One region of the Pseudomonas sp. AC355 genome, then DNA from elsewhere that is predicted to be linked to it. Evidence: riboswitches for the same ligand, from Rfam matches in the RefSeq annotation. Region 1 holds a riboswitch; each other region holds the start of a gene.

What was found. Region 1 has a riboswitch for cobalamin ahead of cobO (cob(I)yrinic acid a,c-diamide adenosyltransferase). Riboswitches for the same ligand answer to the same signal wherever they lie in the genome.
Region 2: linked by a shared signal. The riboswitch ahead of cobG (precorrin-3B synthase) and the one ahead of cobO (cob(I)yrinic acid a,c-diamide adenosyltransferase) in region 1 are both predicted to bind cobalamin.
Region 3: linked by a shared signal. The riboswitch ahead of ACZ0AI_RS01995 (TonB-dependent receptor) and the one ahead of cobO (cob(I)yrinic acid a,c-diamide adenosyltransferase) in region 1 are both predicted to bind cobalamin.

Annotation. Positions count from the first base shown of each region.
Region 1 covers NZ_OZ409843.1:682,272-690,017, forward strand. The annotation lists gene ACZ0AI_RS03250 (NAD-dependent deacylase) at 1-30, shown strand, start outside; gene ACZ0AI_RS03255 (C40 family peptidase) at 76-708, shown strand; gene ACZ0AI_RS03260 (C40 family peptidase) at 846-1,373, shown strand; cobalamin riboswitch at 1,408-1,639, shown strand; gene cobO (cob(I)yrinic acid a,c-diamide adenosyltransferase) at 1,787-2,422, shown strand; gene ACZ0AI_RS03270 (cobyrinate a,c-diamide synthase) at 2,422-3,747, shown strand; gene bluB (5,6-dimethylbenzimidazole synthase) at 3,744-4,409, shown strand; gene cbiB (adenosylcobinamide-phosphate synthase CbiB) at 4,422-5,330, shown strand; gene cobD (threonine-phosphate decarboxylase CobD) at 5,323-6,315, shown strand; gene ACZ0AI_RS03290 (cobyric acid synthase) at 6,312-7,746, shown strand, end outside.
Region 2 covers NZ_OZ409843.1:3,664,657-3,672,402, reverse strand. The annotation lists gene ACZ0AI_RS17300 (precorrin-2 C(20)-methyltransferase) at 100-852, opposite strand; gene ACZ0AI_RS17295 (precorrin-8X methylmutase) at 861-1,493, opposite strand; gene cobG (precorrin-3B synthase) at 1,490-2,845, opposite strand; cobalamin riboswitch at 2,942-3,147, opposite strand; gene cbiE (precorrin-6y C5,15-methyltransferase (decarboxylating) subunit CbiE) at 3,284-4,489, shown strand; gene ACZ0AI_RS17280 (cobalt-precorrin-6A reductase) at 4,486-5,250, shown strand; gene ACZ0AI_RS17275 ((2Fe-2S) ferredoxin domain-containing protein) at 5,279-5,989, shown strand; gene ACZ0AI_RS17270 (sensor histidine kinase) at 6,170-7,746, shown strand, end outside.
Region 3 covers NZ_OZ409843.1:404,565-412,310, forward strand. The annotation lists gene otnK (3-oxo-tetronate kinase) at 1-1,049, shown strand, start outside; gene otnC (3-oxo-tetronate 4-phosphate decarboxylase) at 1,046-1,687, shown strand; gene otnI (2-oxo-tetronate isomerase) at 1,693-2,469, shown strand; gene ACZ0AI_RS01990 (LacI family DNA-binding transcriptional regulator) at 2,506-3,549, opposite strand; cobalamin riboswitch at 3,665-3,883, shown strand; gene ACZ0AI_RS01995 (TonB-dependent receptor) at 3,994-6,132, shown strand; gene ACZ0AI_RS02000 (ABC transporter ATP-binding protein) at 6,183-6,965, shown strand; gene ACZ0AI_RS02005 (ABC transporter substrate-binding protein) at 6,962-7,746, shown strand, end outside.

The sequences.
Region 1 (7,746 bases):
CGTCATAGAATTTGCATATGGCCCCGTTAGAGGGCATAGTCGCGGCTGTTCATTTTTCATGCCACGGTCGTGCCCATGCGCAAAAGCTTCGCACCCCTCGTGCCTCTCGCACTGACGATGGTTCTCGCCGCCTGCGCTAACCATGCTCCGCAATCCCATAACGATGCCCCAGCCCAGGCTTCTTTGCCTGCCCGGCCGGTAGTCGCAGCGCCTGTTCTGGATCGGATCGATGTCGTTGAAGACGATGCAGCCGCTGATTTTGCCGGCCACGCACCGTACGAGCTGCCACAGCTTGCAGACAGTGTTCTCGAAAAAGGCCTCTCGCTGATCGGTACCCGCTACCGGTTCGGGGGCAGCTCGGTGAAAACCGGTTTCGATTGCAGCGGTTTTATTGGTTACCTGTTCCGTGAAGAGCTTGGCATGGAGCTGCCGCGCTCGACGCGCGACATGATCAACATCGACGCGCCGCTGGTCGAGCGCAAGGCGCTGGAGCCCGGTGATCTGGTGTTCTTCAGCACGGCAGGTCGTGGCCGCGTCAGCCATGCCGGTATCTATCTGGGCGATGATCAGTTCATCCATTCCTCCAGCAGCCGCAGCGGTGGCGTGAGGATCGATAGCCTGGATGACCGCTACTGGAAACGTACCTTCATCGAAGCCAAGCGTGTCCTGGCGATGGCGCCGACCGAGCACCTGGCGTCTCAGCATTGAGGTGGTAAATGTCCGATCTGCACAGATCGGGCAACATCTTGATAGTTTTCAAGCGGCTGCAGCATAAAGCTAAAGCTTGCACTGCAGTTGTGAACGGAGCAGAGTAGGGCGCATTCAGGCTCCGGGATCGTCCGTCCATGACTGCCACCATTCGCATCGCCCTCTTGCTGCTCACAGCACTGCTCAGTGCGTGCTCCAGTCGTGCACCCGTACCTGCTCCGCAACCCGTTGTCGTAGCACCTGTACCTGGTAATTATCAGGGGGGCGCTGACGATGTACTGTTTCGTGCATTGGGCCTTGTCGGCACGCCTTACCGCTACGGCGGCAATACCCCAGCCAGCGGTTTCGATTGCAGCGGCTTGATCGGTTACGTCTACCGTGATGCGGCGGGCATCCAGTTGCCGCGGTCGACGCGCGAACTGATCAGCATGCGCGCGCCGACCGTAGGGCGTGATGCCCTGCGCAGTGGTGATCTGGTGTTCTTTGCCACCAGTGGCGGCCGCCAGGTTAGCCATGCTGGCATCTACGTCGGCGAAGGACGCTTCGTGCATGCACCGTCCTCGGGCGGCACCGTGCGCTTGGACAGCCTCGCCAACAGCTACTGGCAGCGTACCTATATCGAAGCGAAGCGGGTTTTTCCGGTCGAGTTGGCTAGTCATCCCTGAGTCTTCGATTGACGCTGAGGCGGCCAATCCTTACCCTTCGCCGCTTGCTTCAGGTGTCCTCGGTTTTGGCCGAGGGTGAAACTGGGAAGTCGGTGCGCCGCTGCTCCAGCAAGCAGGCAATGCCGACGCTGCCCCCGCAACGGTAAACGAGCCAAGCCACGCTTTCAGCCACTGTATCGCCGATACGGGAAGGCTGCGTCGGTGGCCGCATTCTGATGAACGCGGCGCTCGCAAGCCCGGAGACCGGCCTGTCGCTTTTTCCAGAGTTGCGCGGTGGGCGCGGCCGGTGCGTGATCGATCCGGTCAGCTCCTGCCTACTCCTGTGTGATTCCTTTATCGTCCGGCATGAACCCGGTTTCCTGCCCGAGCGCTTCACCTGCGTGCGCCGATTGGCCCTGCGCTGAGGAGATCCCATGAGCGAATCGACCCCATCCCCAAGCCGAGAATCAGCAGAGCGCGACGCGCGGCACAACGCCCGTATGGCTCGCAAGAAAGCCCTGATGGACGAGAAGATCGCCCAGGCTCAGGACGAGTATGGCCTGTTGCTGGTGCACAGCGGCAATGGCAAGGGCAAGAGTAGCTCCGCGTTCGGCATGGTTGCCCGGGCGCTGGGACATGGTCTCAAGGTCGGCGTGGTGCAGTTCATCAAGGGCGGCATGGCCACCGGCGAAGAGCATTTCTTCCGCCGCTTTCCCGATGAGGTCAGCTATCACGTGATGGGCGAGGGCTACACCTGGGATACCCAGAATCGGCAGCGCGATATCGAGAAAGCCGTGCAGGCCTGGGAGGTCGCCCGGCAACTGCTGAACGACCCGCAGATCGCCTTGGTGGTGCTGGATGAATTGAACATCGCCCTCAAGCACGGTTATCTGGATGTGGACGTGGTGCTGCGTGATATCGAATCGCGCCCCGAGCTTCAGCACGTTGTCGCGACCGGCCGTGGCGCGCCGCCAGCGCTGCTTGAAGCAGCCGATACCGTCACCGAGATGACGCTCGTCAAGCATGCCTTCAAGTCTGGCGTAAAAGCACAAAAAGGCGTGGAGTTTTGATCGTTACAGCGTCTGCATCCGATGCGGGTGAGCGCACGCCGCGTCACTGTCCTGCACTGTTGATCGCGGCTCCAGCCTCGGGGCAGGGTAAAACCACCGTCACTGCGGCCCTGGCACGCCTGCACACCCGGCAGGGGAAGCGGGTGCGGGTGTTCAAGTGCGGGCCTGATTTTCTCGACCCGATGATCCTCTCCCGTGCCAGTGGCAATCCGGTCTATCAGCTGGACTTGTGGATGGTCGGCGAGGACGAGAGCCGTCGCTTGTTGTGGGAGGCTGCTGGCGAGGCCGATCTGATTCTCATCGAAGGCGTGATGGGCCTGTTCGACGGCTCGCCATCCGCCGCCGACCTCGCGCGCCGATTTGGCGTACCAGTGTTGGGCGTGATCGATGGCTCCGCCATGGCCCAGACCTTCGGCGCACTGGCCGTCGGTCTTGCTAGCTATCAGCCGGATCTGCCGTTCTCCGGCGTGCTTGGCAACCGCGTCAATCCCGGGCGTCACAACGATCTGATCCGCGATAGCCTGCCGGCTTCGATCCGCTGGTACGGCTCGCTGCCGCGCAGCGCCGCCATTGAATTGCCGAGCCGCCACCTGGGCCTGGTGCAGGCAGCCGAGCTCGCCGACCTCGATGTGCGCCTGGATACCGCTGCCGATGCGCTGGCTCAGACCGCGACGGTAACCCTGCCGCCACCTGTGACCTTCGCCGCCCCGCCGATTGCAGCGCCGTTGCCGCTGCTGGAGGGCGTACGCATCGGCGTAGCCCGCGATGCATCCTTCGCGTTCACCTATCAGGCCAACCTCGATCTGCTGGAGCGGATGGGCGCGACCCTGACGTTCTTCAGCCCGCTGACCGATGAAAGCCTGCCCGAGGTGGACAGCCTTTATCTGCCCGGTGGTTATCCCGAGCTGAATCTGCAGGCGCTGGCCGCGAACCGTTCGATGATCGAGGCCATCACCGCTCATCAGCAAGCCGGCAAGCCTATCCTCGCCGAGTGCGGTGGCATGCTTTACCTGCTCGACTCGCTGAGCGACGTGGCAGGCGAACGGGCGGAGTTAGCAGGGTTGGTGCCTGGCCATGCACAGATGCAGAAGCGCCTGGTCGCCCTCGCGCTGCAGGCCGTAACGCTGCCTGAGGGGCTGTTGCGGGGTCACAGCTACCACCATTCGCGGCTCGAGTCCGAGTTGGAGCCACTGGCTCGTGGCGAGTGCCCCAATGACAAACCGGTCAGCGAAGCAGTGTTCCGTCTCGGTCGGCTTACCGCGTCCTATATCCACTTCTATATGCCATCCAATCCTGCGGCCGCAGCGGCATTGTTTCGACCATGAGCGACCACGCCTTCAGTCCTGAGGAGCGCGCCGCGGTCTATCGGGCTATCGCCGAACGCCGCGATATGCGCCATTTCAGTGGTGGTGAGGTAGCGCCCGAAGTGCTCGCGAAGCTACTCGAGGCGGCGCATCAGGCACCCAGTGTGGGGTTGATGCAACCTTGGCGCTTCATCCGCATCACCCGGCCGGCGCTACGTGAAGACATCTATCAGTTGGTCGAGGCCGAGCGTCGGCTGACCGCCGAGGCCCTGGGCGAGCGCTCCGACGAATTCATGCGGCTCAAAGTCGAGGGCGTTCGTGAGTGCGCCGAGGTGCTGGTCGCGGCGCTGATGGACGGCCGTGAATCCCATGTATTCGGCCGCCGTACCTTGCCGGAAATGGATATGGCGTCGTTGTCCTGCGCCATTCAGAATCTGTGGCTCGCCGCCAGAGCCGAGGGGTTGGGTATGGGCTGGGTGTCGCTGTTCGATCCTCTGGCATTGGCCGAACTGCTGGGCATGCCAGCCGGCAGCAAACCGGTGGCGGTGCTGTGCCTGGGGCCGGTGCAGGCGTTCTACCCGGTACCGATGCTGGCCCAGGAGGGCTGGGCCGAGGTGCGGCCATTGAGTGAATTGCTGTTTGAGGATCGCTGGGCATCATATGGCGGGGAGACACATGAATAGCGCAGCACCTTTATGAGCCTGATCCTCAGTGCGGCCGCTGGTGTGGCGCTGGATGCCGCGCTCGGTGAGCCGAAGCGCTGGCATCCGCTGGTGGGCTTCGGCAAGCTGGCCAATCGTCTGGAGCAACGCTTCAACCCGTCCGGTGGTGGCTGGCGCAGCCATGGCGTGAGCGCCTGGTGCCTGGCGGTATTACCGCTCACTCTGCTGACTGTGCTGCTGGTGCAGTTGCCCTGGGTCGGCTGGCTGGTGCAGATCATCGCCCTGTATGCGGCGCTTGGTCTGCGCAGCCTCGACCAGCACGCTCAGCCCGTGGCCCAGGCGCTGCGCCTTGGCGATCTGCCCTTGGCCCGCCAGCGGGTCGGCTATATGGTCAGCCGCCGCACCGATGACCTGGACGCCACCGGCGTAGCCCGTGCCGGCACCGAGTCGGTGCTGGAAAACGGCAGTGACGCGGTGTTCGCCGCGCTGTTCTGGTTTCTTGTCGCTGGCGCCCCCGGTGTGGTTCTGTATCGCCTGAGCAATACCCTGGATGCCATGTGGGGCTACCGCAACGAACGCTTCGAGCGCTTCGGCTGGGCCGCTGCGAAGATCGATGACCTACTCAACTACGTGCCGGCGCGTCTGGTCGCGTTGACTTACGCGTTACTCGGCCGCACCAGCACGGCGATGCGTTGCTGGCAGAGTCAGGCGCCGCAGTGGGACAGCCCCAACGCCGGGCCGGTGATGGCCGCTGGTGCCGGTGCGCTGGGCGTCAGTCTCGGCGGTGCGGCTGTCTATCATGGCGAGCTGCACCAGCGACCCGAGCTTGGCGAAGGGCCGCAGCCCCAGGCGCGGGATATCGAACGGGCGATGAATCTGGTTTGGGGTGGCGTGCTTTTATGGCTGCTGCTGATGCTGATCGTGGGGGTGTGCGTTGCTTGAGCATGGCGGACGTTTGCGGCGAGCGGCTCTTCAGTACGACATTCCCCTGAGCGACTGGCTGGACGTCTCGACTGGCGTGGCGCCTTACGGATTCGCACTGCCAGCGATTCCGCAGCAGGCCTGGGTGCGTTTGCCCGAACTGGATGATGGGTTGGAAGCTGCTGCCTGCGCCTACTACGGCGTCGATCGGCTGCTGCCGGTGGCTGGCTCTCAGGCGGCCATCCAGTGCCTGCCGCGACTGCGGCGTGAAGCGCGCGTGGGCATCGTCTCGCCGGCCTATGCAGAGCATGCGGCGGCCTGGCAGCGCGAAGGACACCGGGTGCTGGAACTCAGCGAAGCGAGCGTCAACCGGGCGCTGGAGCGGCTCGATGTGCTCTTGCTGGTCAACCCCAACAACCCTACCGGTCGGCGATTTTCACCGCAGCAACTGTTCGCCTGGCATGAGCGCCTAGCCGAGCGAGGCGGTTGGCTGATCGTTGACGAAGCCTTCATCGACTGTACCCCGGAGCAGAGCCTGGCGGCTCACAGCCACCTGCCAGGCTTGATCGTATTGCGCTCGTTCGGCAAGTTTTTCGGCATGGCAGGTGCCCGGCTGGGTTTCGTGCTGGCCGACACCAAGCTGCTCGGTGAGCTAGAAGAGATGCTTGGCCCCTGGACGATAAGTGGGCCGACGCGCTGGTTGGGAACCCATCTGCTCGAAGATCACGCTGGCCAGCAGGCGCAGCGGCAGCGCTTGGCCAGTGACGGTCAGCGCCTGGCCGACCTGCTGCGCGAGCATGGCCTGCCAGCCACTGGCGGCTGCGCGCTGTTCCAGTGGATCGCCTGCGAGCGGGCTGGTGTGCTGCACGAGTTTCTGGCCTGTAACGGCATTCTCACCCGGCTGTTCGAGCGGCCAGCCAGCATCCGTTTCGGCCTGCCGCCGGACGAACAGGGTTGGCAGCGTCTGGCCCGCGCACTGAGTGTATTCGCCGAGGAGTCGAGATGAGCCGTTCTGAACCAGGCACCGCTCTTATTCAGCAGGGCGCTACTTTAATGGTGCAAGGCACTACGTCGGATGCCGGCAAGAGCACCCTGGTTACCGCGCTGTGCCGCTGGCTGCACCGTCAGGGCGTCAGCGTGGTGCCGTTCAAGCCGCAGAACATGGCACTCAACAGTGCGGTAACCGCCGACGGCGGCGAGATCGGCCGCGCCCAGGCGGTGCAAGCCCAGGCCTGCGGTCTGGCGCCGCATACCGACATGAATCCGGTGCTGCTCAAACCCAACAGCGACACCGGCGCTCAGGTGATCATCCATGGCCAGGCCGTCGGCAACATGAATGCCGTGGCCTACCACGATTACAAACAAGTCGCCCGCCAGGCGGTGCTGGCCTCCCATCAGCGCCTGCAGGCGACGCATCAGGTGGTGATGGTGGAGGGGGCCGGTTCGCCTGCGGAGATCAATCTACGGGCCAACGACATCGCCAACATGGGCTTTGCCGAGGCGGTCGACTGTCCGGTGATTCTGATCGCCGATATCGACAAGGGCGGCGTTTTCGCCCATCTGATTGGTACCTTGGAATTGTTATCACCCAGTGAGCAGGCGCGTCTCCAGGGCTTCGTGATCAATCGCTTTCGCGGCGATATCGCCTTGCTGCAGCCCGGCCTGGACTGGCTCGAGAAACGCACCGGCAAGCCGGTGCTTGGCGTGCTGCCCTATCTGATGGATTTCCATCTGGAGGCCGAAGACGCCATTGACCGTCGCCAGGTGAGCAAGGCCGAACAGGTGCTCAAAGTGGTGGTTCCGGTGCTGCCACGCATCAGCAATCACACCGATTTCGACCCGCTGCGCCTGCACCCTCAGGTCGAACTGACCTTCGTCGGCCCTGGCGAAGCGATCCCGCCCGCCGACCTGATCATTCTGCCCGGCTCCAAGAGCGTACGCGCCGACCTGGCTTTCCTGCGTAGCCAGGGCTGGGCCGAGGCCATCGACCGGCATCTGCGTTATGGCGGGAAGCTGCTTGGCATCTGCGGCGGGCTGCAGATGCTCGGGCGCCGTGTCGAGGATCCCGACGGCCTCGAAGGGCTCGCCGGCGTTAGCGAGGGCCTGGGACTTTTGCAGATCGACACGGTGCTGGAGCCTCACAAGCAACTGCGTAATGTGCTTGGGCGTCTATGCCTGGAGGATGCCCCTATCAGCGGTTACGAGATTCATGCCGGCGTGACCTCGGGCGCCGATCTGCAGCGTGCCGCCGTTCAGCTTGATGACGGTCGCGCAGACGGTGCTCTGAGTGCCGATGGCCAAGTCATGGGCACCTATCTGCATGGCCTGTTCGAGTCCTCGGCAGCTTGCTCGGCACTGCTGCGCTGGGCCGGCCTGGGCGATGTGCAGGTGGTGGATTATCACGCCCTGCGTGAACGCGATATCGAGCGCCTGGCCG
Region 2 (7,746 bases), 3.0 Mb from region 1:
ACGATCCGACCCGCAACACAACTATCGATTTGGCCATCGATATCGCCAGCAAGCTGGCTCCTACGGAAAAGGTGCTTACTGCGAGACAGCTGTTTCGGTTCAACCCCGCCACTTCTCACCGGGCACCACGATCATTGAAAAATACGGCGAGGCCATGGGCTCGACATCGTCCAGCGGCACGATGCGCTGGTTGGCCATGGTCGCCCGTTCCACGTAGTGAGCACGGTCGTGCAAACCAAGGTCCTGCAGCACGCGACGCACTTTCTCGAAGTTGCGCCCCAGTTTCATCACCACGGCGGCTTCTGCATCGCGCAGGCGCTCGCGCAGCTCGTCTTCGGGCAGCACGCCAGAGAGCACCGACAAGCTCTGATTGCGGTACACCAGCGGCACGCCGAGCACCGCCGCGCTGCCGAGCATCGAGCACACGCCGGGGATCACCTGGGCCTCGTAGCGCTCGGCCAGGCGGTCGTGCAGGTACATGTAGGAGCCGTAGAAAAACGGGTCGCCTTCGCAGATCACCGCCACGTCGCGACCAGCATCCAGATGCTCGGCGATCTGCACCGCACAGGTGTCGTAGAAGTCGCTGATCACGCCTTCGTAAGTCAGTGGCGGTTCGAGTTTTTCGGTGGTTACCGGATACACCAGTGGCAGGCGCTGCTGGCTGTCGTCCAGGTGGCCTTCGATGATGCCGAAGGCGTTGCCGCCCTGGCCGACATTGGCCTTGGCCTTGGCCACGAAGTAGCCGACCACGGGTGACGACTTGAGCAGGCGCAGGGCCTTCAGGGTGATCAGCTCGGGGTCGCCCGGGCCGACGCCCAGGCCCAGCAGGCGGCCTTTTCCGGGGCGGTCCATACCGTTCATCACTCGACCTCCGTGGCCAGGGCGTTGACCGCGGCGGCGGCCATGGCGCTACCGCCCCGACGGCCCTGGACGATCACGTAGGGCACGCCATGCTCGGCAAAGGTGCTGGCGAGCAGATCCTTGGACTCCGCCGCGCCCACGAAGCCCACCGGGAAGCCGAGAATCAGCGCTGGCTTGGGCGCGCCCGCAGCCAGCATGTCGAGCAGATAGAACAGCGCGGTAGGTGCGTTGCCGATTACCACCACCGAGCCTTCGAGATGCTCGCGCCAGTGCTCCAGCGCCACCGCCGAACGGGTGTTGCCCAGCTTCTTGGCCAGCTCAGGCACGCCAGCATCGTTGAGGGTGCAGAGCACCGGGTTGGCCGCTTGCAGGCGCGCACGGGTCACCCCTTCGGCGACCATGCGCGCATCGCAGAGAATCGCCGCGCCATTGGCCAGGGCCTGGCGACCGGCCGCACCGGCACCCGTGGAGAAGCGTAGATCCTGCACCACATCGACCATGCCGCAGGCGTGGATGACCCGCACCGCGAGCTTCTCGAGATCCGCCGGAATGGCGCTCAGGTCGGCCTCGGCGCGGATGATGGAGAAGGAATGGCGATAGATCTCCTGACCATCGCGGATGTAATCGGTCATCGGGTGAAACTCCAGGTATCGGGAAGCGAGGCCAGCAGTTCGCTGGCCTCGTCAAGTGTCAGGTGGCGGGCCAGTGGCGCGCCGAAATCGTTGCTGTCCGCCTGGCGGGCGAACAGATCGTAGCGGCCTTCGGCTACCGCCAGCAGGGTCACGGGGGCACGGTGGGCGGCGGCGCAGGAACGGCTGCAGCCGCTGAGGTGGAGGCCGGCCAGGCGGCGGCCAGCCTTCAGCGTCTCGGCCATGCGGCATCCATCGGCTTTGGTATCGGCCAGGCCCTTGGCGCAGCCGCTTGAGCCGGTACAGGCGATGATGCGGGCTAGCGGCGCATCGGCATCGACCAGCAAGCCGAGCCCCTCCAGCGCCTGGAGGGCTGCCTGCGCATCGGCTGTGGCGACATTGGGCAGCAACACGCTCTGCCAGGGGGTCATGCGCAGGCTGCCATCGCCCAGACGTCGAGCCAAGGCGGCGAGTCCGAGCAGCTGTTCGGCGTCGAGCCGGCCCAATGGAGGGACGCCACCGACATATACCCGGCCAGGCTGGCGCTGTGCGCCGATGCCGATATGCGCTTGAGGTTCGGCCGGGCGGCGTCGCCACTCATCCGCGCTCAGCAGCACGTCACCCAGACGCTCGCCCAGGCGCTGCAGCAGTTCGCTAGCAGGGTGAGTGGCGAGCAGGTGGCGCATGCGTGTCTGCTCGGGCGTGGCCAGTTCAAGAAACAGGTCGAGCAGCGCCAGCAGCAGCTCATCGGCATGGGCCTCGGGCACCACGGCCAGCGCGGGCACATCGCCAGGCGCTTGTGGCGGGCAACCGGCGAGACCGAACGCATAGCCGATCTGGCCATCCAGCGGCAGGGCGCTGAGCCAGATATCGTGAGGGTGTTCGAGCATGGCCAGGCGTTCGCCGCCATCGAGTAGCAGGGCGAACTTGGCCGACAGCGCGTGCAGGCGTGGGGTGTTCTCCAGCGTCGTCAGCAGGCGGGCGGCCAGTGGTGATACGTCGACCAGCGCCGCCGGATCGAGGCCGGCCGCCGGGCTGACCATCAGGTTGCGCACATCGTCGGCAGAGGGTGAATTCGGGCCGAGGCCGGCGGCCAGCAACTCGCCGATCAATGCGTCTTCACTGCCGGCGTGGATGCCGCGAATCTGCAGGTTGGCGCGGTTGGTGGCTTCGATCACGCCGCCTGCATGGTGTTGTGCGGCCTGGGCTATGCGCTCGGCTCCGGTGGCATCGAGGCGCCCGCAGGCCAGCTTGATCCGGCAGATGCCGCCATCCTTCGCCTGCACGATACGCAGCAACCCCGGACAGGCCGAGGGGCGAACAGCAGGGGATGGAATGCAAAAAGCCTGTTTCAACGGATCACCGGGGTCGGGTCACATGGGCATCCGTTCGAGGATAGGCCAGAGAAGGAGGAGCTTCTATCACCGGGACACCCCGCCCGGTGTGGGCACATGCGACTGAATCCGTCGGCAGGTCTCCTGGCTCGCAGGTCATGGCGCGTGGCCGGCCTTCCCGGTTTCCCAGTGGCGATTGGCGCATGCGCTCGCTGCAACAGTTGCGGGGGCAGCCACGCCGCAGAACGATCTGCTCGTGTTCCCTCTTAGGCCCGCGCCTACGTACCACGTAGCCGACGGACACCGACAGAGGCGCTATTATGCCCGCTTTGTTCGCTAGGATGAAAAGCCGCGTCGTCCGATAGCGTGCAGCATCGGACGCGGAGCGTCGTCCTGGGCGGCATTCCCACGCGGAGCGTGAGGAACGATCTGGGCGATTTTGATAACGAGGAAAAACGCATGACACGCTGGCTAACCGTCGTGGGCATTGGTGAAGACGGCTACCCCGGCCTCGGCAAGGCGGCGCGACATGCATTGCTGGCGGCCGAACAGGTGTTTGGCAGCGAGCGCCAGCTGGCGCTGTTGCCGCATTGCATCCGTGCCACACGTCTGGAATGGCCCAAGCCCTTTTCCCTGGCGCCGGTGTTGGAGCGCCGCGGCACGCCGGTTTGCGTGCTGGCCAGCGGTGACCCGATGTTCTTCGGTGTCGGTGCCAGCCTGGCCCGCGAGCTGACGAGCGAGGAGCTGCATATTCTGCCGGCGCCTTCCTCCTGCTCGCTGGCGGCGGCTCGCCTGGGCTGGCCACTGCAGAGCACACCTCTGGTCTCGCTGGTGGGTCGTCCGCTGGCAGCGCTCAATGCGCAGATTCATCCCAGCGTACGCCTGCTGGTGCTGAGCAACGATGGCGAGAGCCCGGCGGCCATTGCCGCATTGCTGCGCGAGCGTGGCTTCGGCCCCAGTCGGCTGAGCGTCTTCGAACACCTGGGCGGTGAGCGTGAGCGGCGTATCGATGGCCTGGCTGATGGCTGGTCGCTGGCTCGATCTGCTGATCTGAATCTGGTGGCGATCGACTGCGTGGCCAGTGATGACGCCATGCGCCTGCCGCTCACGCCGGGCCTGCCGGACGATGCCTATCGCCATGACGGACAACTGACCAAGCGCGATGTGCGCGCCATCACCCTGGCGCGCTTGGCGCCGCTGCCCGGCGAACTGCTCTGGGATGTCGGTGCCGGTTGCGGCTCCATCGGCATCGAGTGGCTGCGCGCGCACCCCAGCTGCCGCGCCATCGCCATCGAGGCTGATGAAGGACGCCAGGGGCATATCGCCCACAACCGCGATGCCCTTGGCGTGCCGAGCCTGCAACTGGTGGCCGGGCGGGCACCCGAGGCGCTGGCCGGGCTGGCAGCGCCAGACGCCATCTTCATCGGTGGCGGGGTGACCGCGCCCGGCGTGCTGGAAAGTTGCTGGCGCGCGCTCAAGCCCGGTGGTCGGTTGGTGGCCAACGCCGTGACCCTGCAGAGCGAGGCGGCGTTGATCGCCTTTCGTGGCGACCAGGGCGGCGAGCTGACCCGTATCGAAGTGGCCCAGGCGCGCCCGCTTGGCAGTTTCGACACCTGGCGCGCCGCGTTGCCGATCACCCTGCTGCAGGTCAGCAAGCCGTTATGAGCCGCATCCTGCTACTGGGCGGGATCGGCGAAGCGCTGAATCTTGCCCGTCGCCTTGGCCCCGCACATATCTATAGCCTGGCCGGGCTGGGCAAGGTGCCGGAGGATCTGGCCTGCCAGGTACGTGTCGGTGGCTTTGGTGGTGTCGAGGGGCTGGCGGATTTTATCCACAAGCAGGGCATCGACCTGCTGGTCGATGCCACCCATCCCTATGCTGCGCAGATCAGCCGCAACGCTGCCCATGCCGCCCAGTTGGCTGGTATTGCCTGCTGGGCCTTGCGTCGCCCGGGCTGGGTTTCATCACCCGACGATGACTGGCGTGAGGTATTCGACTGGCCCTCGCTGATCACCGCACTGAGCGATTTCCAGCGCCCGCTGTTCACCCTGGGCCGCGAGCCACTGGAGCATCTGCACGAGATTCCCGCCCACCAGCACTGGACCGTGCGCTGCCTGCAGAGCCAACCTGCCACGCCACGTGCCGAAGTGATCGGCGCCCGTGGGCCGTTCAGCCTGGACGATGAGCGCGCGCTGTTCGAGCGGCTCGATTGCGATGTGCTGGTGAGCAAGAACAGTGGCAGCGCCGCCACCGAGCACAAGCTGCAGGTCGCTCGTGAGCGTGGCGTGCCGGTGCTGGTGTTGCAGCGACCCTCGTTGCCCGCTGTGGATCGCGAGTTCGCCGAACCCGAAGCGCTGTGGCAGGCGCTGCTGAGCCATGGCGTCGAGTTTCAGGCTACGAAACCTTGTCCGTCACGACGCTGTTAGACTGCCGCCCTTTTCCCGGAGCCTACCCATGACTACCACGCCCTACGCTCAGGTGCTGTTCGCCGGCTCGGATCTGCTCGACGGCTCCTTTGCCGAGCTGTTTCGTGCCCGCCTGGTCGAGCTGCGTGGCGAGGCTGCGCTGGCCGACATCGTCGATACCGGCGCCGGTTATGACGGCCTCTGGCAGCGCGTGAAGGAGGGCAGCGGCAGGCTGCTGATGATCGACCTGGAGGCGCAGAGCAGCAGCCAGCATGTCGACTGGCTGCGCAGCGAACTGGCGAGCCTGACCGATCCTGCACGGGTCTTTGTCACCAGCCTGTTCGGCCAGCTCGATGCCGACGCGGCCGGGGCCGCTTGTGTACTGCTCGAGCGCCCGGAGCTGCATCTGGGCTGCGTCGATGTGCCAGCGCTGCCCGGCAGTCACGCCTGGTCGAAGATTCCCGCTCACCAGTACCGCGTGCTGCTATGCAACGGTCCGCGCTGCACTCGCCGTGGCGCTCTGCCGCTGTGGAAGATGCTGCGCGAGAAGGTCAAGGCGGCCGGCAAGCTGGAGTGCGAGGGCGGTGTGCATATCACCCGTACCCAGTGCCAGTTCCCCTGCGATCAGGGCCCGACGCTGACGGTCTATCCGCCGGGTCACTGGTATCAGGTGCGTAGCGAGGAAGACGTGGTGCGCCTGGTCGACGAGCAACTGGTCGCTGGCCGTGCGGTGCCCGAGCTGATGATGGTGCGGCCGTGACCGGTATCGCCCGTAGCCTGGGTTGAGCGTAGCGATACCCGGGGCCGGGCGATTATTCCGAGCCTGTCGTCCCGGGTTACGCCTTCGGCTAACTCAGGCTACAAAAGCCGCGGCATCCTCATAGGCGACCCGCGCGCATTTCGGGCTAACATGCCGGCATCATAAAAATTCGAGTCGTGCATGACCACCCTGTTTCTGCGTTATCGCATCGTCGCCATCGTGCTGTTGGTCATCTTCGGCCTGGCCGTCAGCCTGTGGCTGGCCAGCCGCTACGCCGAACAGCGGGCCTGGGAAGATCGCAGCAGCGAGGCCCACGGCCAGTTGCAGCTATATGCACAATCGATTCAGACCCTGGTCGATCGCTTTCGCTCGGTGCCGCAGCTGCTGTCGATGGACAGTGATATCCAGGCGCTGCTGCAGTCGCCGGACGATCCGCTGTTACGTGACAAGCTCAACCGCCGCTTCGAGTTGCTCAATACCGCTGCAGGCGCCAGCGTGCTGTACCTGATCGACCCCAAGGGCATCACACTGGCGGCCAGCAACTGGAACGAATGGAGCAGTTTCGTCGGTAGCAATTACAGTTTCCGGCCGTATTTTCAGGATGCCCTGCACCACACATCTGGCCGCTATTTCGCGGTTGGTGTGACCACCGGCGTGCCCGGCTACTTCCTCTCCCACGCGGTGTATGACGATAACGGTGCGGTGATCGGCGTACTGGTGGTCAAGCTCGAACTGGAAGAGCTGCAGCGTGAGTGGGTCGGCCAGCCCGGTGTGCTGCTGGTCGCCGACAGCTATGGCGTGGTGATTCTGAGCAGCCGACCGGCCTGGCGTTTCCAGGCTCTTGAGGAGCTCGATGCGCTCGATCATGCCGAGCTGGTGGAGGTGCGCAAGTATGCTGAGCGTGCGTTGCGCACGTTGCCCAAACAACAGGGACAGTCGCTCGGCAAAGGTGCCGACTGGATGAACATCGATGGGCCGGACGGGCGGCACAATTACCTGTGGCAGCGTCTTGAGCTGAGCAGTGAAGCCTGGACACTGCACCTGCTGATCGACGAGGACAGCCTTGGCGATACGGCGCGCAGCTATCGCCTGGCGGCGGCGGGTGTATGGCTGACCCTGGTGTTCTTCGTCCTATTCCTGCTGCAACGGCGTAAGAACCAGCGTTTGCAGGCGAGCATCCGCGAGAACCTCGAGCGCGAAGTGACCCTGCGCACCGCCGAGTTACGCGAGGCCCAGGAGGGTTTGGTGCACGCGGCGAAGATGGCCGCGCTGGGGCAAATGTCGGCGGCCATGGCTCACGAGATCAACCAGCCGCTGACAGCCATTCAGATGCACCTGAGCAGCCTTGGTTTGTTGCTCGATAACGGCCGTGAGGGCGATGTGCGCGACGGCCTGGTGCGCATCGACGGCCTGCTGCAGCGCATGGCCAGCCTGACCGGGCACCTGAAAACCTTCGCGCGCAAGAGCCCGGCCGGGCTGAACGAGCGACTGCTGCTCAGTGATGTGCTGGAGCAAGCCTTGCTGTTGCTGGCGCCGCGTCTGCGCAGCGAGCAGGTCGAGCTGCGCTGCGAGATCCGTAGCGAGGAGCGGGTCTGTGGGGATGCCATCCGCCTGGAGCAGGTCATTCTCAATCTGCTCAACAACGCCCTGGATGCCATGCTCGACAGCGCCATACGGGAGCTGGGTGTGTCGATCGAGGTGCAGGGTGAGCAGTGCGTGATGCGTATTAGCGACAGCGGTGGCGGCATCGCCGAGGC
Region 3 (7,746 bases), 280 kb from region 1:
AAGGTTGCCAGCAGTTCTACTTCAAATACTGTTCGACGTTCGACTCCACCGCCGAAGGCAACATCGGTCCGGTCAGCGATGCACTGCTACAGGCACTGGGCAGTGACTTCACCGTCGCCTGTCCGGCTTTTCCGGAGAATCGCCGCAGCGTGTTCAACGGCTACTTGTTCGCCAACGACGTGCTGCTCAACGAGAGTGGCATGCAAGACCATCCGCTCACGCCCATGCACGATGCCAACCTGTTGCGCGTGCTGCAGCCGCAGACGTCTCACCCGGTTGGTTTGATCGACTACCGCACCCTGCGGGCCGGCGTCGACGCGACACGCCAGCGGATCGCCGCGTTGCGTGCCGAAGGCGTCGGCATCGCCATCTGTGATGCCACCGATAACCATGACTTGACTGTGTTGGGCGCCGCTTGTGCCGATCTGCCGCTGGTAACCGCGGGCTCAGGCCTGGCGTTGGGGATGGCGCAGGATTGGCAAGCCAGAGGGTTGCTTAAGGCCAGTGGCGAAGCGAGCCAGCTGGAGTCGGGTTGGGGGCGCCAGGCGATTCTCAGTGGCAGTTGCTCGAGGGCGACCCTCGCGCAGATCGAGCAGGCCGCAGCGCTGTATCCGGAGTTTCGCATCGAGGCGGGTGAGCTAATGGCCCGTGGTGATGCGTTGGTCGCCGAGGCGCTGGCTTGGGCCGAGCAGCACCAAGGGCCGGTGCTGATTTACGCCAGCAGCCCGCCCGAGGAGGTGCGCCGCGTTCAGCAGCAGTTCGGTACCCAGCAGGTTGGCGAGCGTATCGAAGCGGCCCTTGCGGCGGTTGCGCGAGGGTTGGTCGAGCAGCAGGGCATCGGCCAGTTATTGGTGGCTGGCGGTGAAACCTCTGGCGCGGTAGTCGGGGCGCTGGGCATCGAAGGATTGCGCATCGGCGCGAGCATCGACCCGGGTGTGCCTTGGACTCAAACGCTCGGCCAATCCGGCAAGCCACTGGCGTTAGCGCTCAAGTCCGGCAACTTCGGCAGTGCCGATTTCATGATCAAGGCATGGGAGAAGCTGGCATGAGCAACGAAAGTGCATTGCGCGAGGAAATCGTCGAAATCGGCCGCTCGCTGTACCTGCGCGGACTGAGCCCCGGCTCATCAGGCAACATCAGCGTTCGCCTTGATGATGGTTGGCTCTTGACCCCGACCAATGCCTGCCTGGGTCGGCTGGATCCAGCCGATATCGCCAAACTCGACTGGCAGGGAAACCATCTGGCGGGCAAGCCGGCCTCCAAGGAGGCCTTTCTGCACCGTGCGGTGTACGAGGGTCGGGAGGACTCCGGCGCCATCGTGCACCTGCACTGCACCCATTCGGCGGCTGTCTCCTGCCTGGACTGCCTGGACACAACCTCTTGCCTGCCCCCGCTGACGCCCTATTTCGTGATGCGCGTTGGCCGCTTGCCACTGATCCCTTACCACCGCCCCGGTGACCCACAACTGGGTGAGGCGATTCGTGGCCTGGTGGGGCAACACAGCTCTGTGTTGCTCGCCAACCATGGGCCTGTCGTCTCGGGCAAGAGCCTGGAGGCGGCCACCTACGCCATCGAAGAGCTGGAAGAAACCGCCAAGCTCTACTTGCTGCTGCGCCAGCAGCCGGTACGCCCGCTCGACGATGAACAAATTGACGAACTGCGCCAGACCTTCGGCGCTCAATGGTGACTGCCATGCCACGATTTGCTGCCAACCTCAGCATGATGTTCAGCGATGCTCCTTTTCTTCAGCGATTCGCCCGCGCCGCAGCTGCCGGGTTCAAGGGCGTTGAGTACCTGTTCCCCTATGATTTCACCCCGGCCGAGTTGGCCGAACGGCTGGCCGAGCATGGTTTGAGCCAGGTGTTGTTCAACCTGCCGCCGGGTGACTTCGCGGCGGGAGAGCGCGGCATTGCCGCCTTGCCGGGGCGCGAGGCGGAGTTCCGCGAGGGCGTCGATCGCGCCATCGAATATGCCCATGCGCTGGGCTGCCCGAAGCTGCATGCGATGGCCGGATTGGTGAGCGAGGAGGGCATGCGCCCGCGGATGCGCGAGGTCTACCTGGAAAACCTGCGCTATGCCGCTCGCCGCCTGGCCGAGCACCGACTGACACTGCTGATCGAGCCGATCAATAGCCGCTCGATACCTGGTTATTTCATCAATTATCAGGCAGAGGGCCACGCCATTCTCGCCGAGCTGGGCGAGCCAAATCTGAAGGTGCAGATGGATTTTTTTCATACGCAGATCATGGAGGGCGATCTTACGGCGTGCTTCAAACGCTTTCAGGCTGGGGTCGGGCATATACAGATTGCCGGCGTACCGGATCGCCACGAGCCGGACACCGGCGAGGTGAACTATCCGCAGCTATTCGCCCTGCTCGACGAACTTGGCTATGACGGCTGGATTGGTTGTGAATACAACCCGAGAGGCCTCACTGAAGACGGTTTGGGTTGGTTCGCACCTTGGCGTTGAAGTGCGCGGGGGTGGCATCGTCAAGTGCCGAGCGGGCTATGCGCTCTGCCGTTCGATGATCCTGAAACCGGTATCGATGCGCACTTTCACTGGTTCTTCGTGGGGATGATCGAGGCGTTGCACCAGCGCGCGGGCCGCCTGCACGCCGATGTCCGCGCCGTTGATGCACACGGTGGAGAGGGCCGGGTGCAGGTGAGCGGCGCTGCTCAGGTCGCCAAAGCCCATCACCGCCAGATCCTGCGGCACGCGAATGCCCAGTTCGGTGGCTTCTTCCAGCACGCCGTGGGCCAGGGTGTCGGAACTGCACACCAGTACATTCGGGCGCTCGCGACCTGCTAACAGACGCTGCAGGCCCTCACGGCCGAGGTTCACCGTTGCCGGTGGCGGCAACACCACGCGCGGCACCTCGGTAATCCCCTGGCTCGCCAGTTCGCTGATCAGGCTTTCGCAGCGTCGGTGGCCGCGTGGGTCATCCAGGGTCACCACGGCGAAGCGCCGATAGCCCTTGCCCATCAGGTAGCGCGCGGTGGCCACGCCGACCGCTTCGTGGGAAAAGCCCACCAACATGTCCAGCGGCCGCGGCGCGAGATCCCAGGACTCGACGATCGGAATGCCCGAGCGCGACAGGCGCGTGCGGCTGGCTTTGGTGTGTAGGGTGCCGGTCAGTACGATGCCATCGGGGCGCCGCCGCAAGATGGCGTCGAGTAGCTGCTCTTCGCGTTCGGCGCTGTAGTTGGTCAGGCCGATCAGCGTCTCGTGGCCGGCTTCGGTGAGGGTGTCGATCAGCGCCTGCACCGTGTCCGAGAAGATCGAATTGGCAATCGTCGGCACCAGCAGGGAAATCAGCCGGCTGCGCTGCTCGGCCACGCCGGTGAGCATGGCCGGCACGTAGCCGGTCTTGTGCACGGCACGAAAGACCTTTTCGCGCAGTTCCGGGCGGACGATCTCCGGCTGGTTGAGCGTGCGCGACACGGTGATCGGCGAAACGCCTGCGACCTTGGCCACATCCGCCAGCGTCGGCGGCTTGCCTGGGGCGGTAGCGGAGCGCCTGCCGGTCGCTCGATCATCGTCTCGCTGCATCCTGTGTTTCCTGGCCAATCCGGGGTCGGGCGATGTTATCCCAGCCGGCGATGCCATGGTGCATGGATCGAGGCCGCTGCATGGCGATGATTGACGGCTCGACGCTTCGATGGTCAGATGCGCGCCAGTTTCAGGTGTCCCATGCCGCCGTGCATGGGGTGAAACGGGAAGCCGGTTCGTCATTGAGAGGTCACCTCCAAAATGATCAGTCCGGCGCTGCCCCCGCAACGGTATGCGAGCGAAGCATTCGATTAACCACTGTGCCACGGCATGGGAAGGTGAATGCTTCATGACCCTCGTGAGCCCGGAGACCGGCCCGAAACTTCTGTTTGGCAAACCCGCGGTGGGCGGGCGCAGGCCGGTTTCCGTGGGCTTCGTGCGCCTGCGATTCCCTATGCGTTGTTCCCTCCGGGATTCATTCATTCCTGTTTCGAGTGGAACGACATGTCCCGATATTCCCTGTTCGATGCCCTGTCGGGCAAATCCCTGCGCATGGGCCTAGTGCCCTGCGTGCTGTTCGCCTTGCCGGCTCAGGCCGCCGAGTCGAACGCTTCAATAGCCTTGCCCTCGACGGCGATCACCGGCACGGCCGATGAGTCGTCGCCGCCTGATCTGCATACGCTGGCAACGACCGGCTCGCGCCTGAATCTGACGCCACTGGAAACGCCCGCCAGCGTCAGCAGCATTGGCGCCGAGCAGATCCAGAAGCGCAACAACGCCACCGTCCAGGAGGCCGTCACCCGTTCACCTGGCATCACCTTCATGGGCACGCCCGGCAATGGCGGCACCGCGTTGTCCGCCCGGGGTTTTACCGGGCACAGCTCGACCATGCAGCTGTATGACGGCACCCGTCTTTATGTCGGCGCCGGCACCGTGACCTTTCCGGTCGATACCTGGTCGGTGGAGCGTATCGACATCCTCCGTGGCCCGGCCTCGGTGCTGTACGGCGAAGGGGCGACGGGCGCGGTGATCAACGTGGTGCCGAAGAAGCCTTTCGAGGGCGAGATCCGCAATCGCGTGCGTCTGGGTTACGGCTCCGATGATCGTCAACAGATGGCACTCGATAGCGGCGGCTCCCTGAACGACCGCCTGAGCTACCGTTTCAATCTCAATCAGCAGGCCAGCAATGGCTGGGTCGACCGTGGTGATTCCGAGAGCCTGGCCATCAGTGCTGCATTGCGCTGGGAGGCGACCGACGACCTGAGCTTCACCCTCAGTCACGATTACGGTAATCAGGAGCCGCAGCAGTATTTCGGCACGCCGTTGGTGGATGGTCACTACCGCGAAAGCCTGCGCGAGCGTAACTACAACGTCGAGAACGCCACGCTGCAGTACAACGACCAGTCGACCCGCTTGGTGACCGACTGGACGATCAGCGACAACCTGAGTGCCAGCAACCAGCTGTACTACCTCAAGACCCAGCGGCGCTGGCGCAACGCTGAAACCTACACCTGGCAGCCGGGTGATTTAGTCGAGCGTAGCGATTTCATCAGCATCAAGCACACCCAGGAACAGATCGGCGACCGCCAGACGTTCACCCTGCAGCATTCGCTGTTCGGCCTCGACAGCCGCACCGTGGTTGGCGTGGACTACAACTCCATCCGTTTCGTGCGCAAGCATGATTTCGGCAATACCCTCAGCGACAGCGTGCCACTCGGCCAGTCCGGTGGTGGTAGCTACATCAGCAATGACCCGTATCGCGCTCGCGAAGCCAATCAGGCGCGTCAGTTCTCGTTGTTCGCCGAGAACCGCACGCAGCTCACCGAGCAACTGGCACTGGTCACCGGTGTGCGCCGTGACCAGGTACACCTGAATCGTGATGATCTGCTGGCCGGCACCCGCAGCGACCGTAGCCTGACCGGCAACAACTGGCGCGCCGGCCTGGTGTTCGCGCTGACCGATGACTTGTCGCTGTACGGTCAGTACGCCACCAGCACCGAAGGCGTCGGCAACCTGCTGACTCTCAGTGCGGGCCAGCAGCAGTGGGATCTGAGCACCGCCAAGCAAACCGAAGTGGGCATCAAACAGCAGTTTTTCGATAACCGTGGCGAGTGGACGCTGGCCGCCTATCACATCGTCAAGAACAAGCTGCTCAGTACCGACCCGGCCAACCCGACCGTCCAGCAGCAGGTTGGCCAGCAATCCTCGGATGGTATCGAGGCGACCCTCGAGCTGCGCCTGCCCTATGCCGTGCAGCTGTCTGCCAATGCGGCACTGGTGCGCGCCGAGTACGACGAGTTCGTCAGCGGTGGCGACGATTTCCAGGGCAATCGCCCCACCAACGTGCCGCGTCGTTCCGCCAACCTGTGGTTGAGCAAGGACTTTGCCGAGCGTTTCAGCGTCGGTGCCGGCGCCCGTTATGTGGACAGCCGCTACGCCGACAACGCCAACAGCGTCAGGGTACCGAGTTACACCGTGGTGGACGCCAACTTCGACTGGCATCTGCAGAAGGATCTGACCCTCGGCCTGCAGTTGAACAACCTGTTCGACCGTCAGTACGCCACCACCACGAGCAACAATGGCCAGCAGTGGTACCTGGGCGAGCCACGCTCGTTCTTCGTCAGCGCTGACTACAGCTTCTAAACGCCGGCGCACCGGGTAGTTTGCCGGTGCGCCACAAGCAGGAGTCGGGCATGTCGAGGCTACGTATCGAAAAGCTGTCATGGGCCGTCGAGAGTCGGCGCAGTGCGCCACGCTGGCTGTTGCAGGACATCGATCTGCATATCGGTGAAGGCGAGTTCGTCGGCCTTATCGGCCCCAACGGCAGCGGCAAGACCAGCCTGTTGCGCTGCGCCTATCGTTCCAGCGAGCCGGCGAGCGGCAGCTTGCATCTCGACGGCGAGAACCTCTGGCGGCAGACCCCGCGCTGGAGTGCGCAGCGCATCGCCGTGGTGCTGCAGGAGTTTCCGCAGGAGTTCGGCCTCAGCGTCGCCGATGTGGTCGCCATGGGGCGCACGCCGCACCAGGGGTTGTTCGCCGGCGACAGCGCCGAGGACGCCGCAATGGTGGCCCAGGCGCTGCAGCAGGTCGGCCTGACTGCGCAGGCGGGTCAGGCGTTCGCCACCCTTTCCGGCGGCGAGAAACAACGGGTGTTGCTGGCCCGTGCGCTGGTTCAGCAACCCGGCTTGCTGATTCTCGACGAGCCGACCAACCACCTCGACCCGCGTTACCAACTGGAGTTGTTGCAGCACCTGCGCAGCCTCGGCCTGAGTACCCTGGCCAGCTTTCACGACCTGAACCTGGCGGCGGCTTTCTGCGACCGCCTCTATGTCATGGCCGCTGGCCGTCTGGTCGCCAGCGGCACACCTGCCGAGGTGCTGAGCGCCGAGCTGTTGCAGCGCGTATTCGGTGTGCGGGCGTTGGTCGACAGCCATCCGCTGCATGCCTACCCACGGATCACCTGGATTACCCAATGAAGACCCTCAGATACTTTTGCAGTCTGTCGCTGGCGCTGCTCGCGCTGCCGGCAGTTGCCAGCGACTATCCACTCACGGTGCGCAGCTGTGACCGTGACGTGACTTTCGAGCAGGCGCCCCAGCGCGTGGTCAGCCACGACATCAACATGACCAGCATGCTGATCACCCTTGGCCTACGCGAGCGTATGGTCGGCTACACCGGCATCAGCGGCTGGAAAACCCTGGATCCTGCCTTCAAGAATTCGCTCGGCGATGTGCCCGAACTGGCCAGCCGCTATCCCTCCGTAGAGACCTTGCTGGAGGCCGATGCGGATCTGTTCTTCGCCGGCTGGAACTACGGCATGCGGGTCGGTGGCGCGGTCACCCCGACGACCCTGCAGCCCTTCGGAATCGCCGTCTATGAACTCAGTGAGTCCTGTTCCTGGGTGATGAAACAGCAGGGCGCCAGCCTCGATGACCTGTACCGCGACCTGCTCAACCTTGGGCGGATCTTCGCGGTGCAGCCGCGGGCCGAGGCACTGGTCGGGCAACTGCGCGAGCGCATCGCGGCGGTGCGCACCGCTGTCGAACAGGCCGGCAGCTCGCCGCGGGTGTTCCTCTACGACAGCGGCGAAGACCGCCCGACCACCTCCGGGCGTATGGGCATGCCCCAGGCACTGATCGAAACGGCAGGCGGACACAACGTGATGGACGATGTCACGGCCAGCTGGATCCAGGTGAACTGGGAAAGCGTGGTGGAGCGCGACCCCGAGGTGATCGTGATCGTCGACTACGGCCCGCG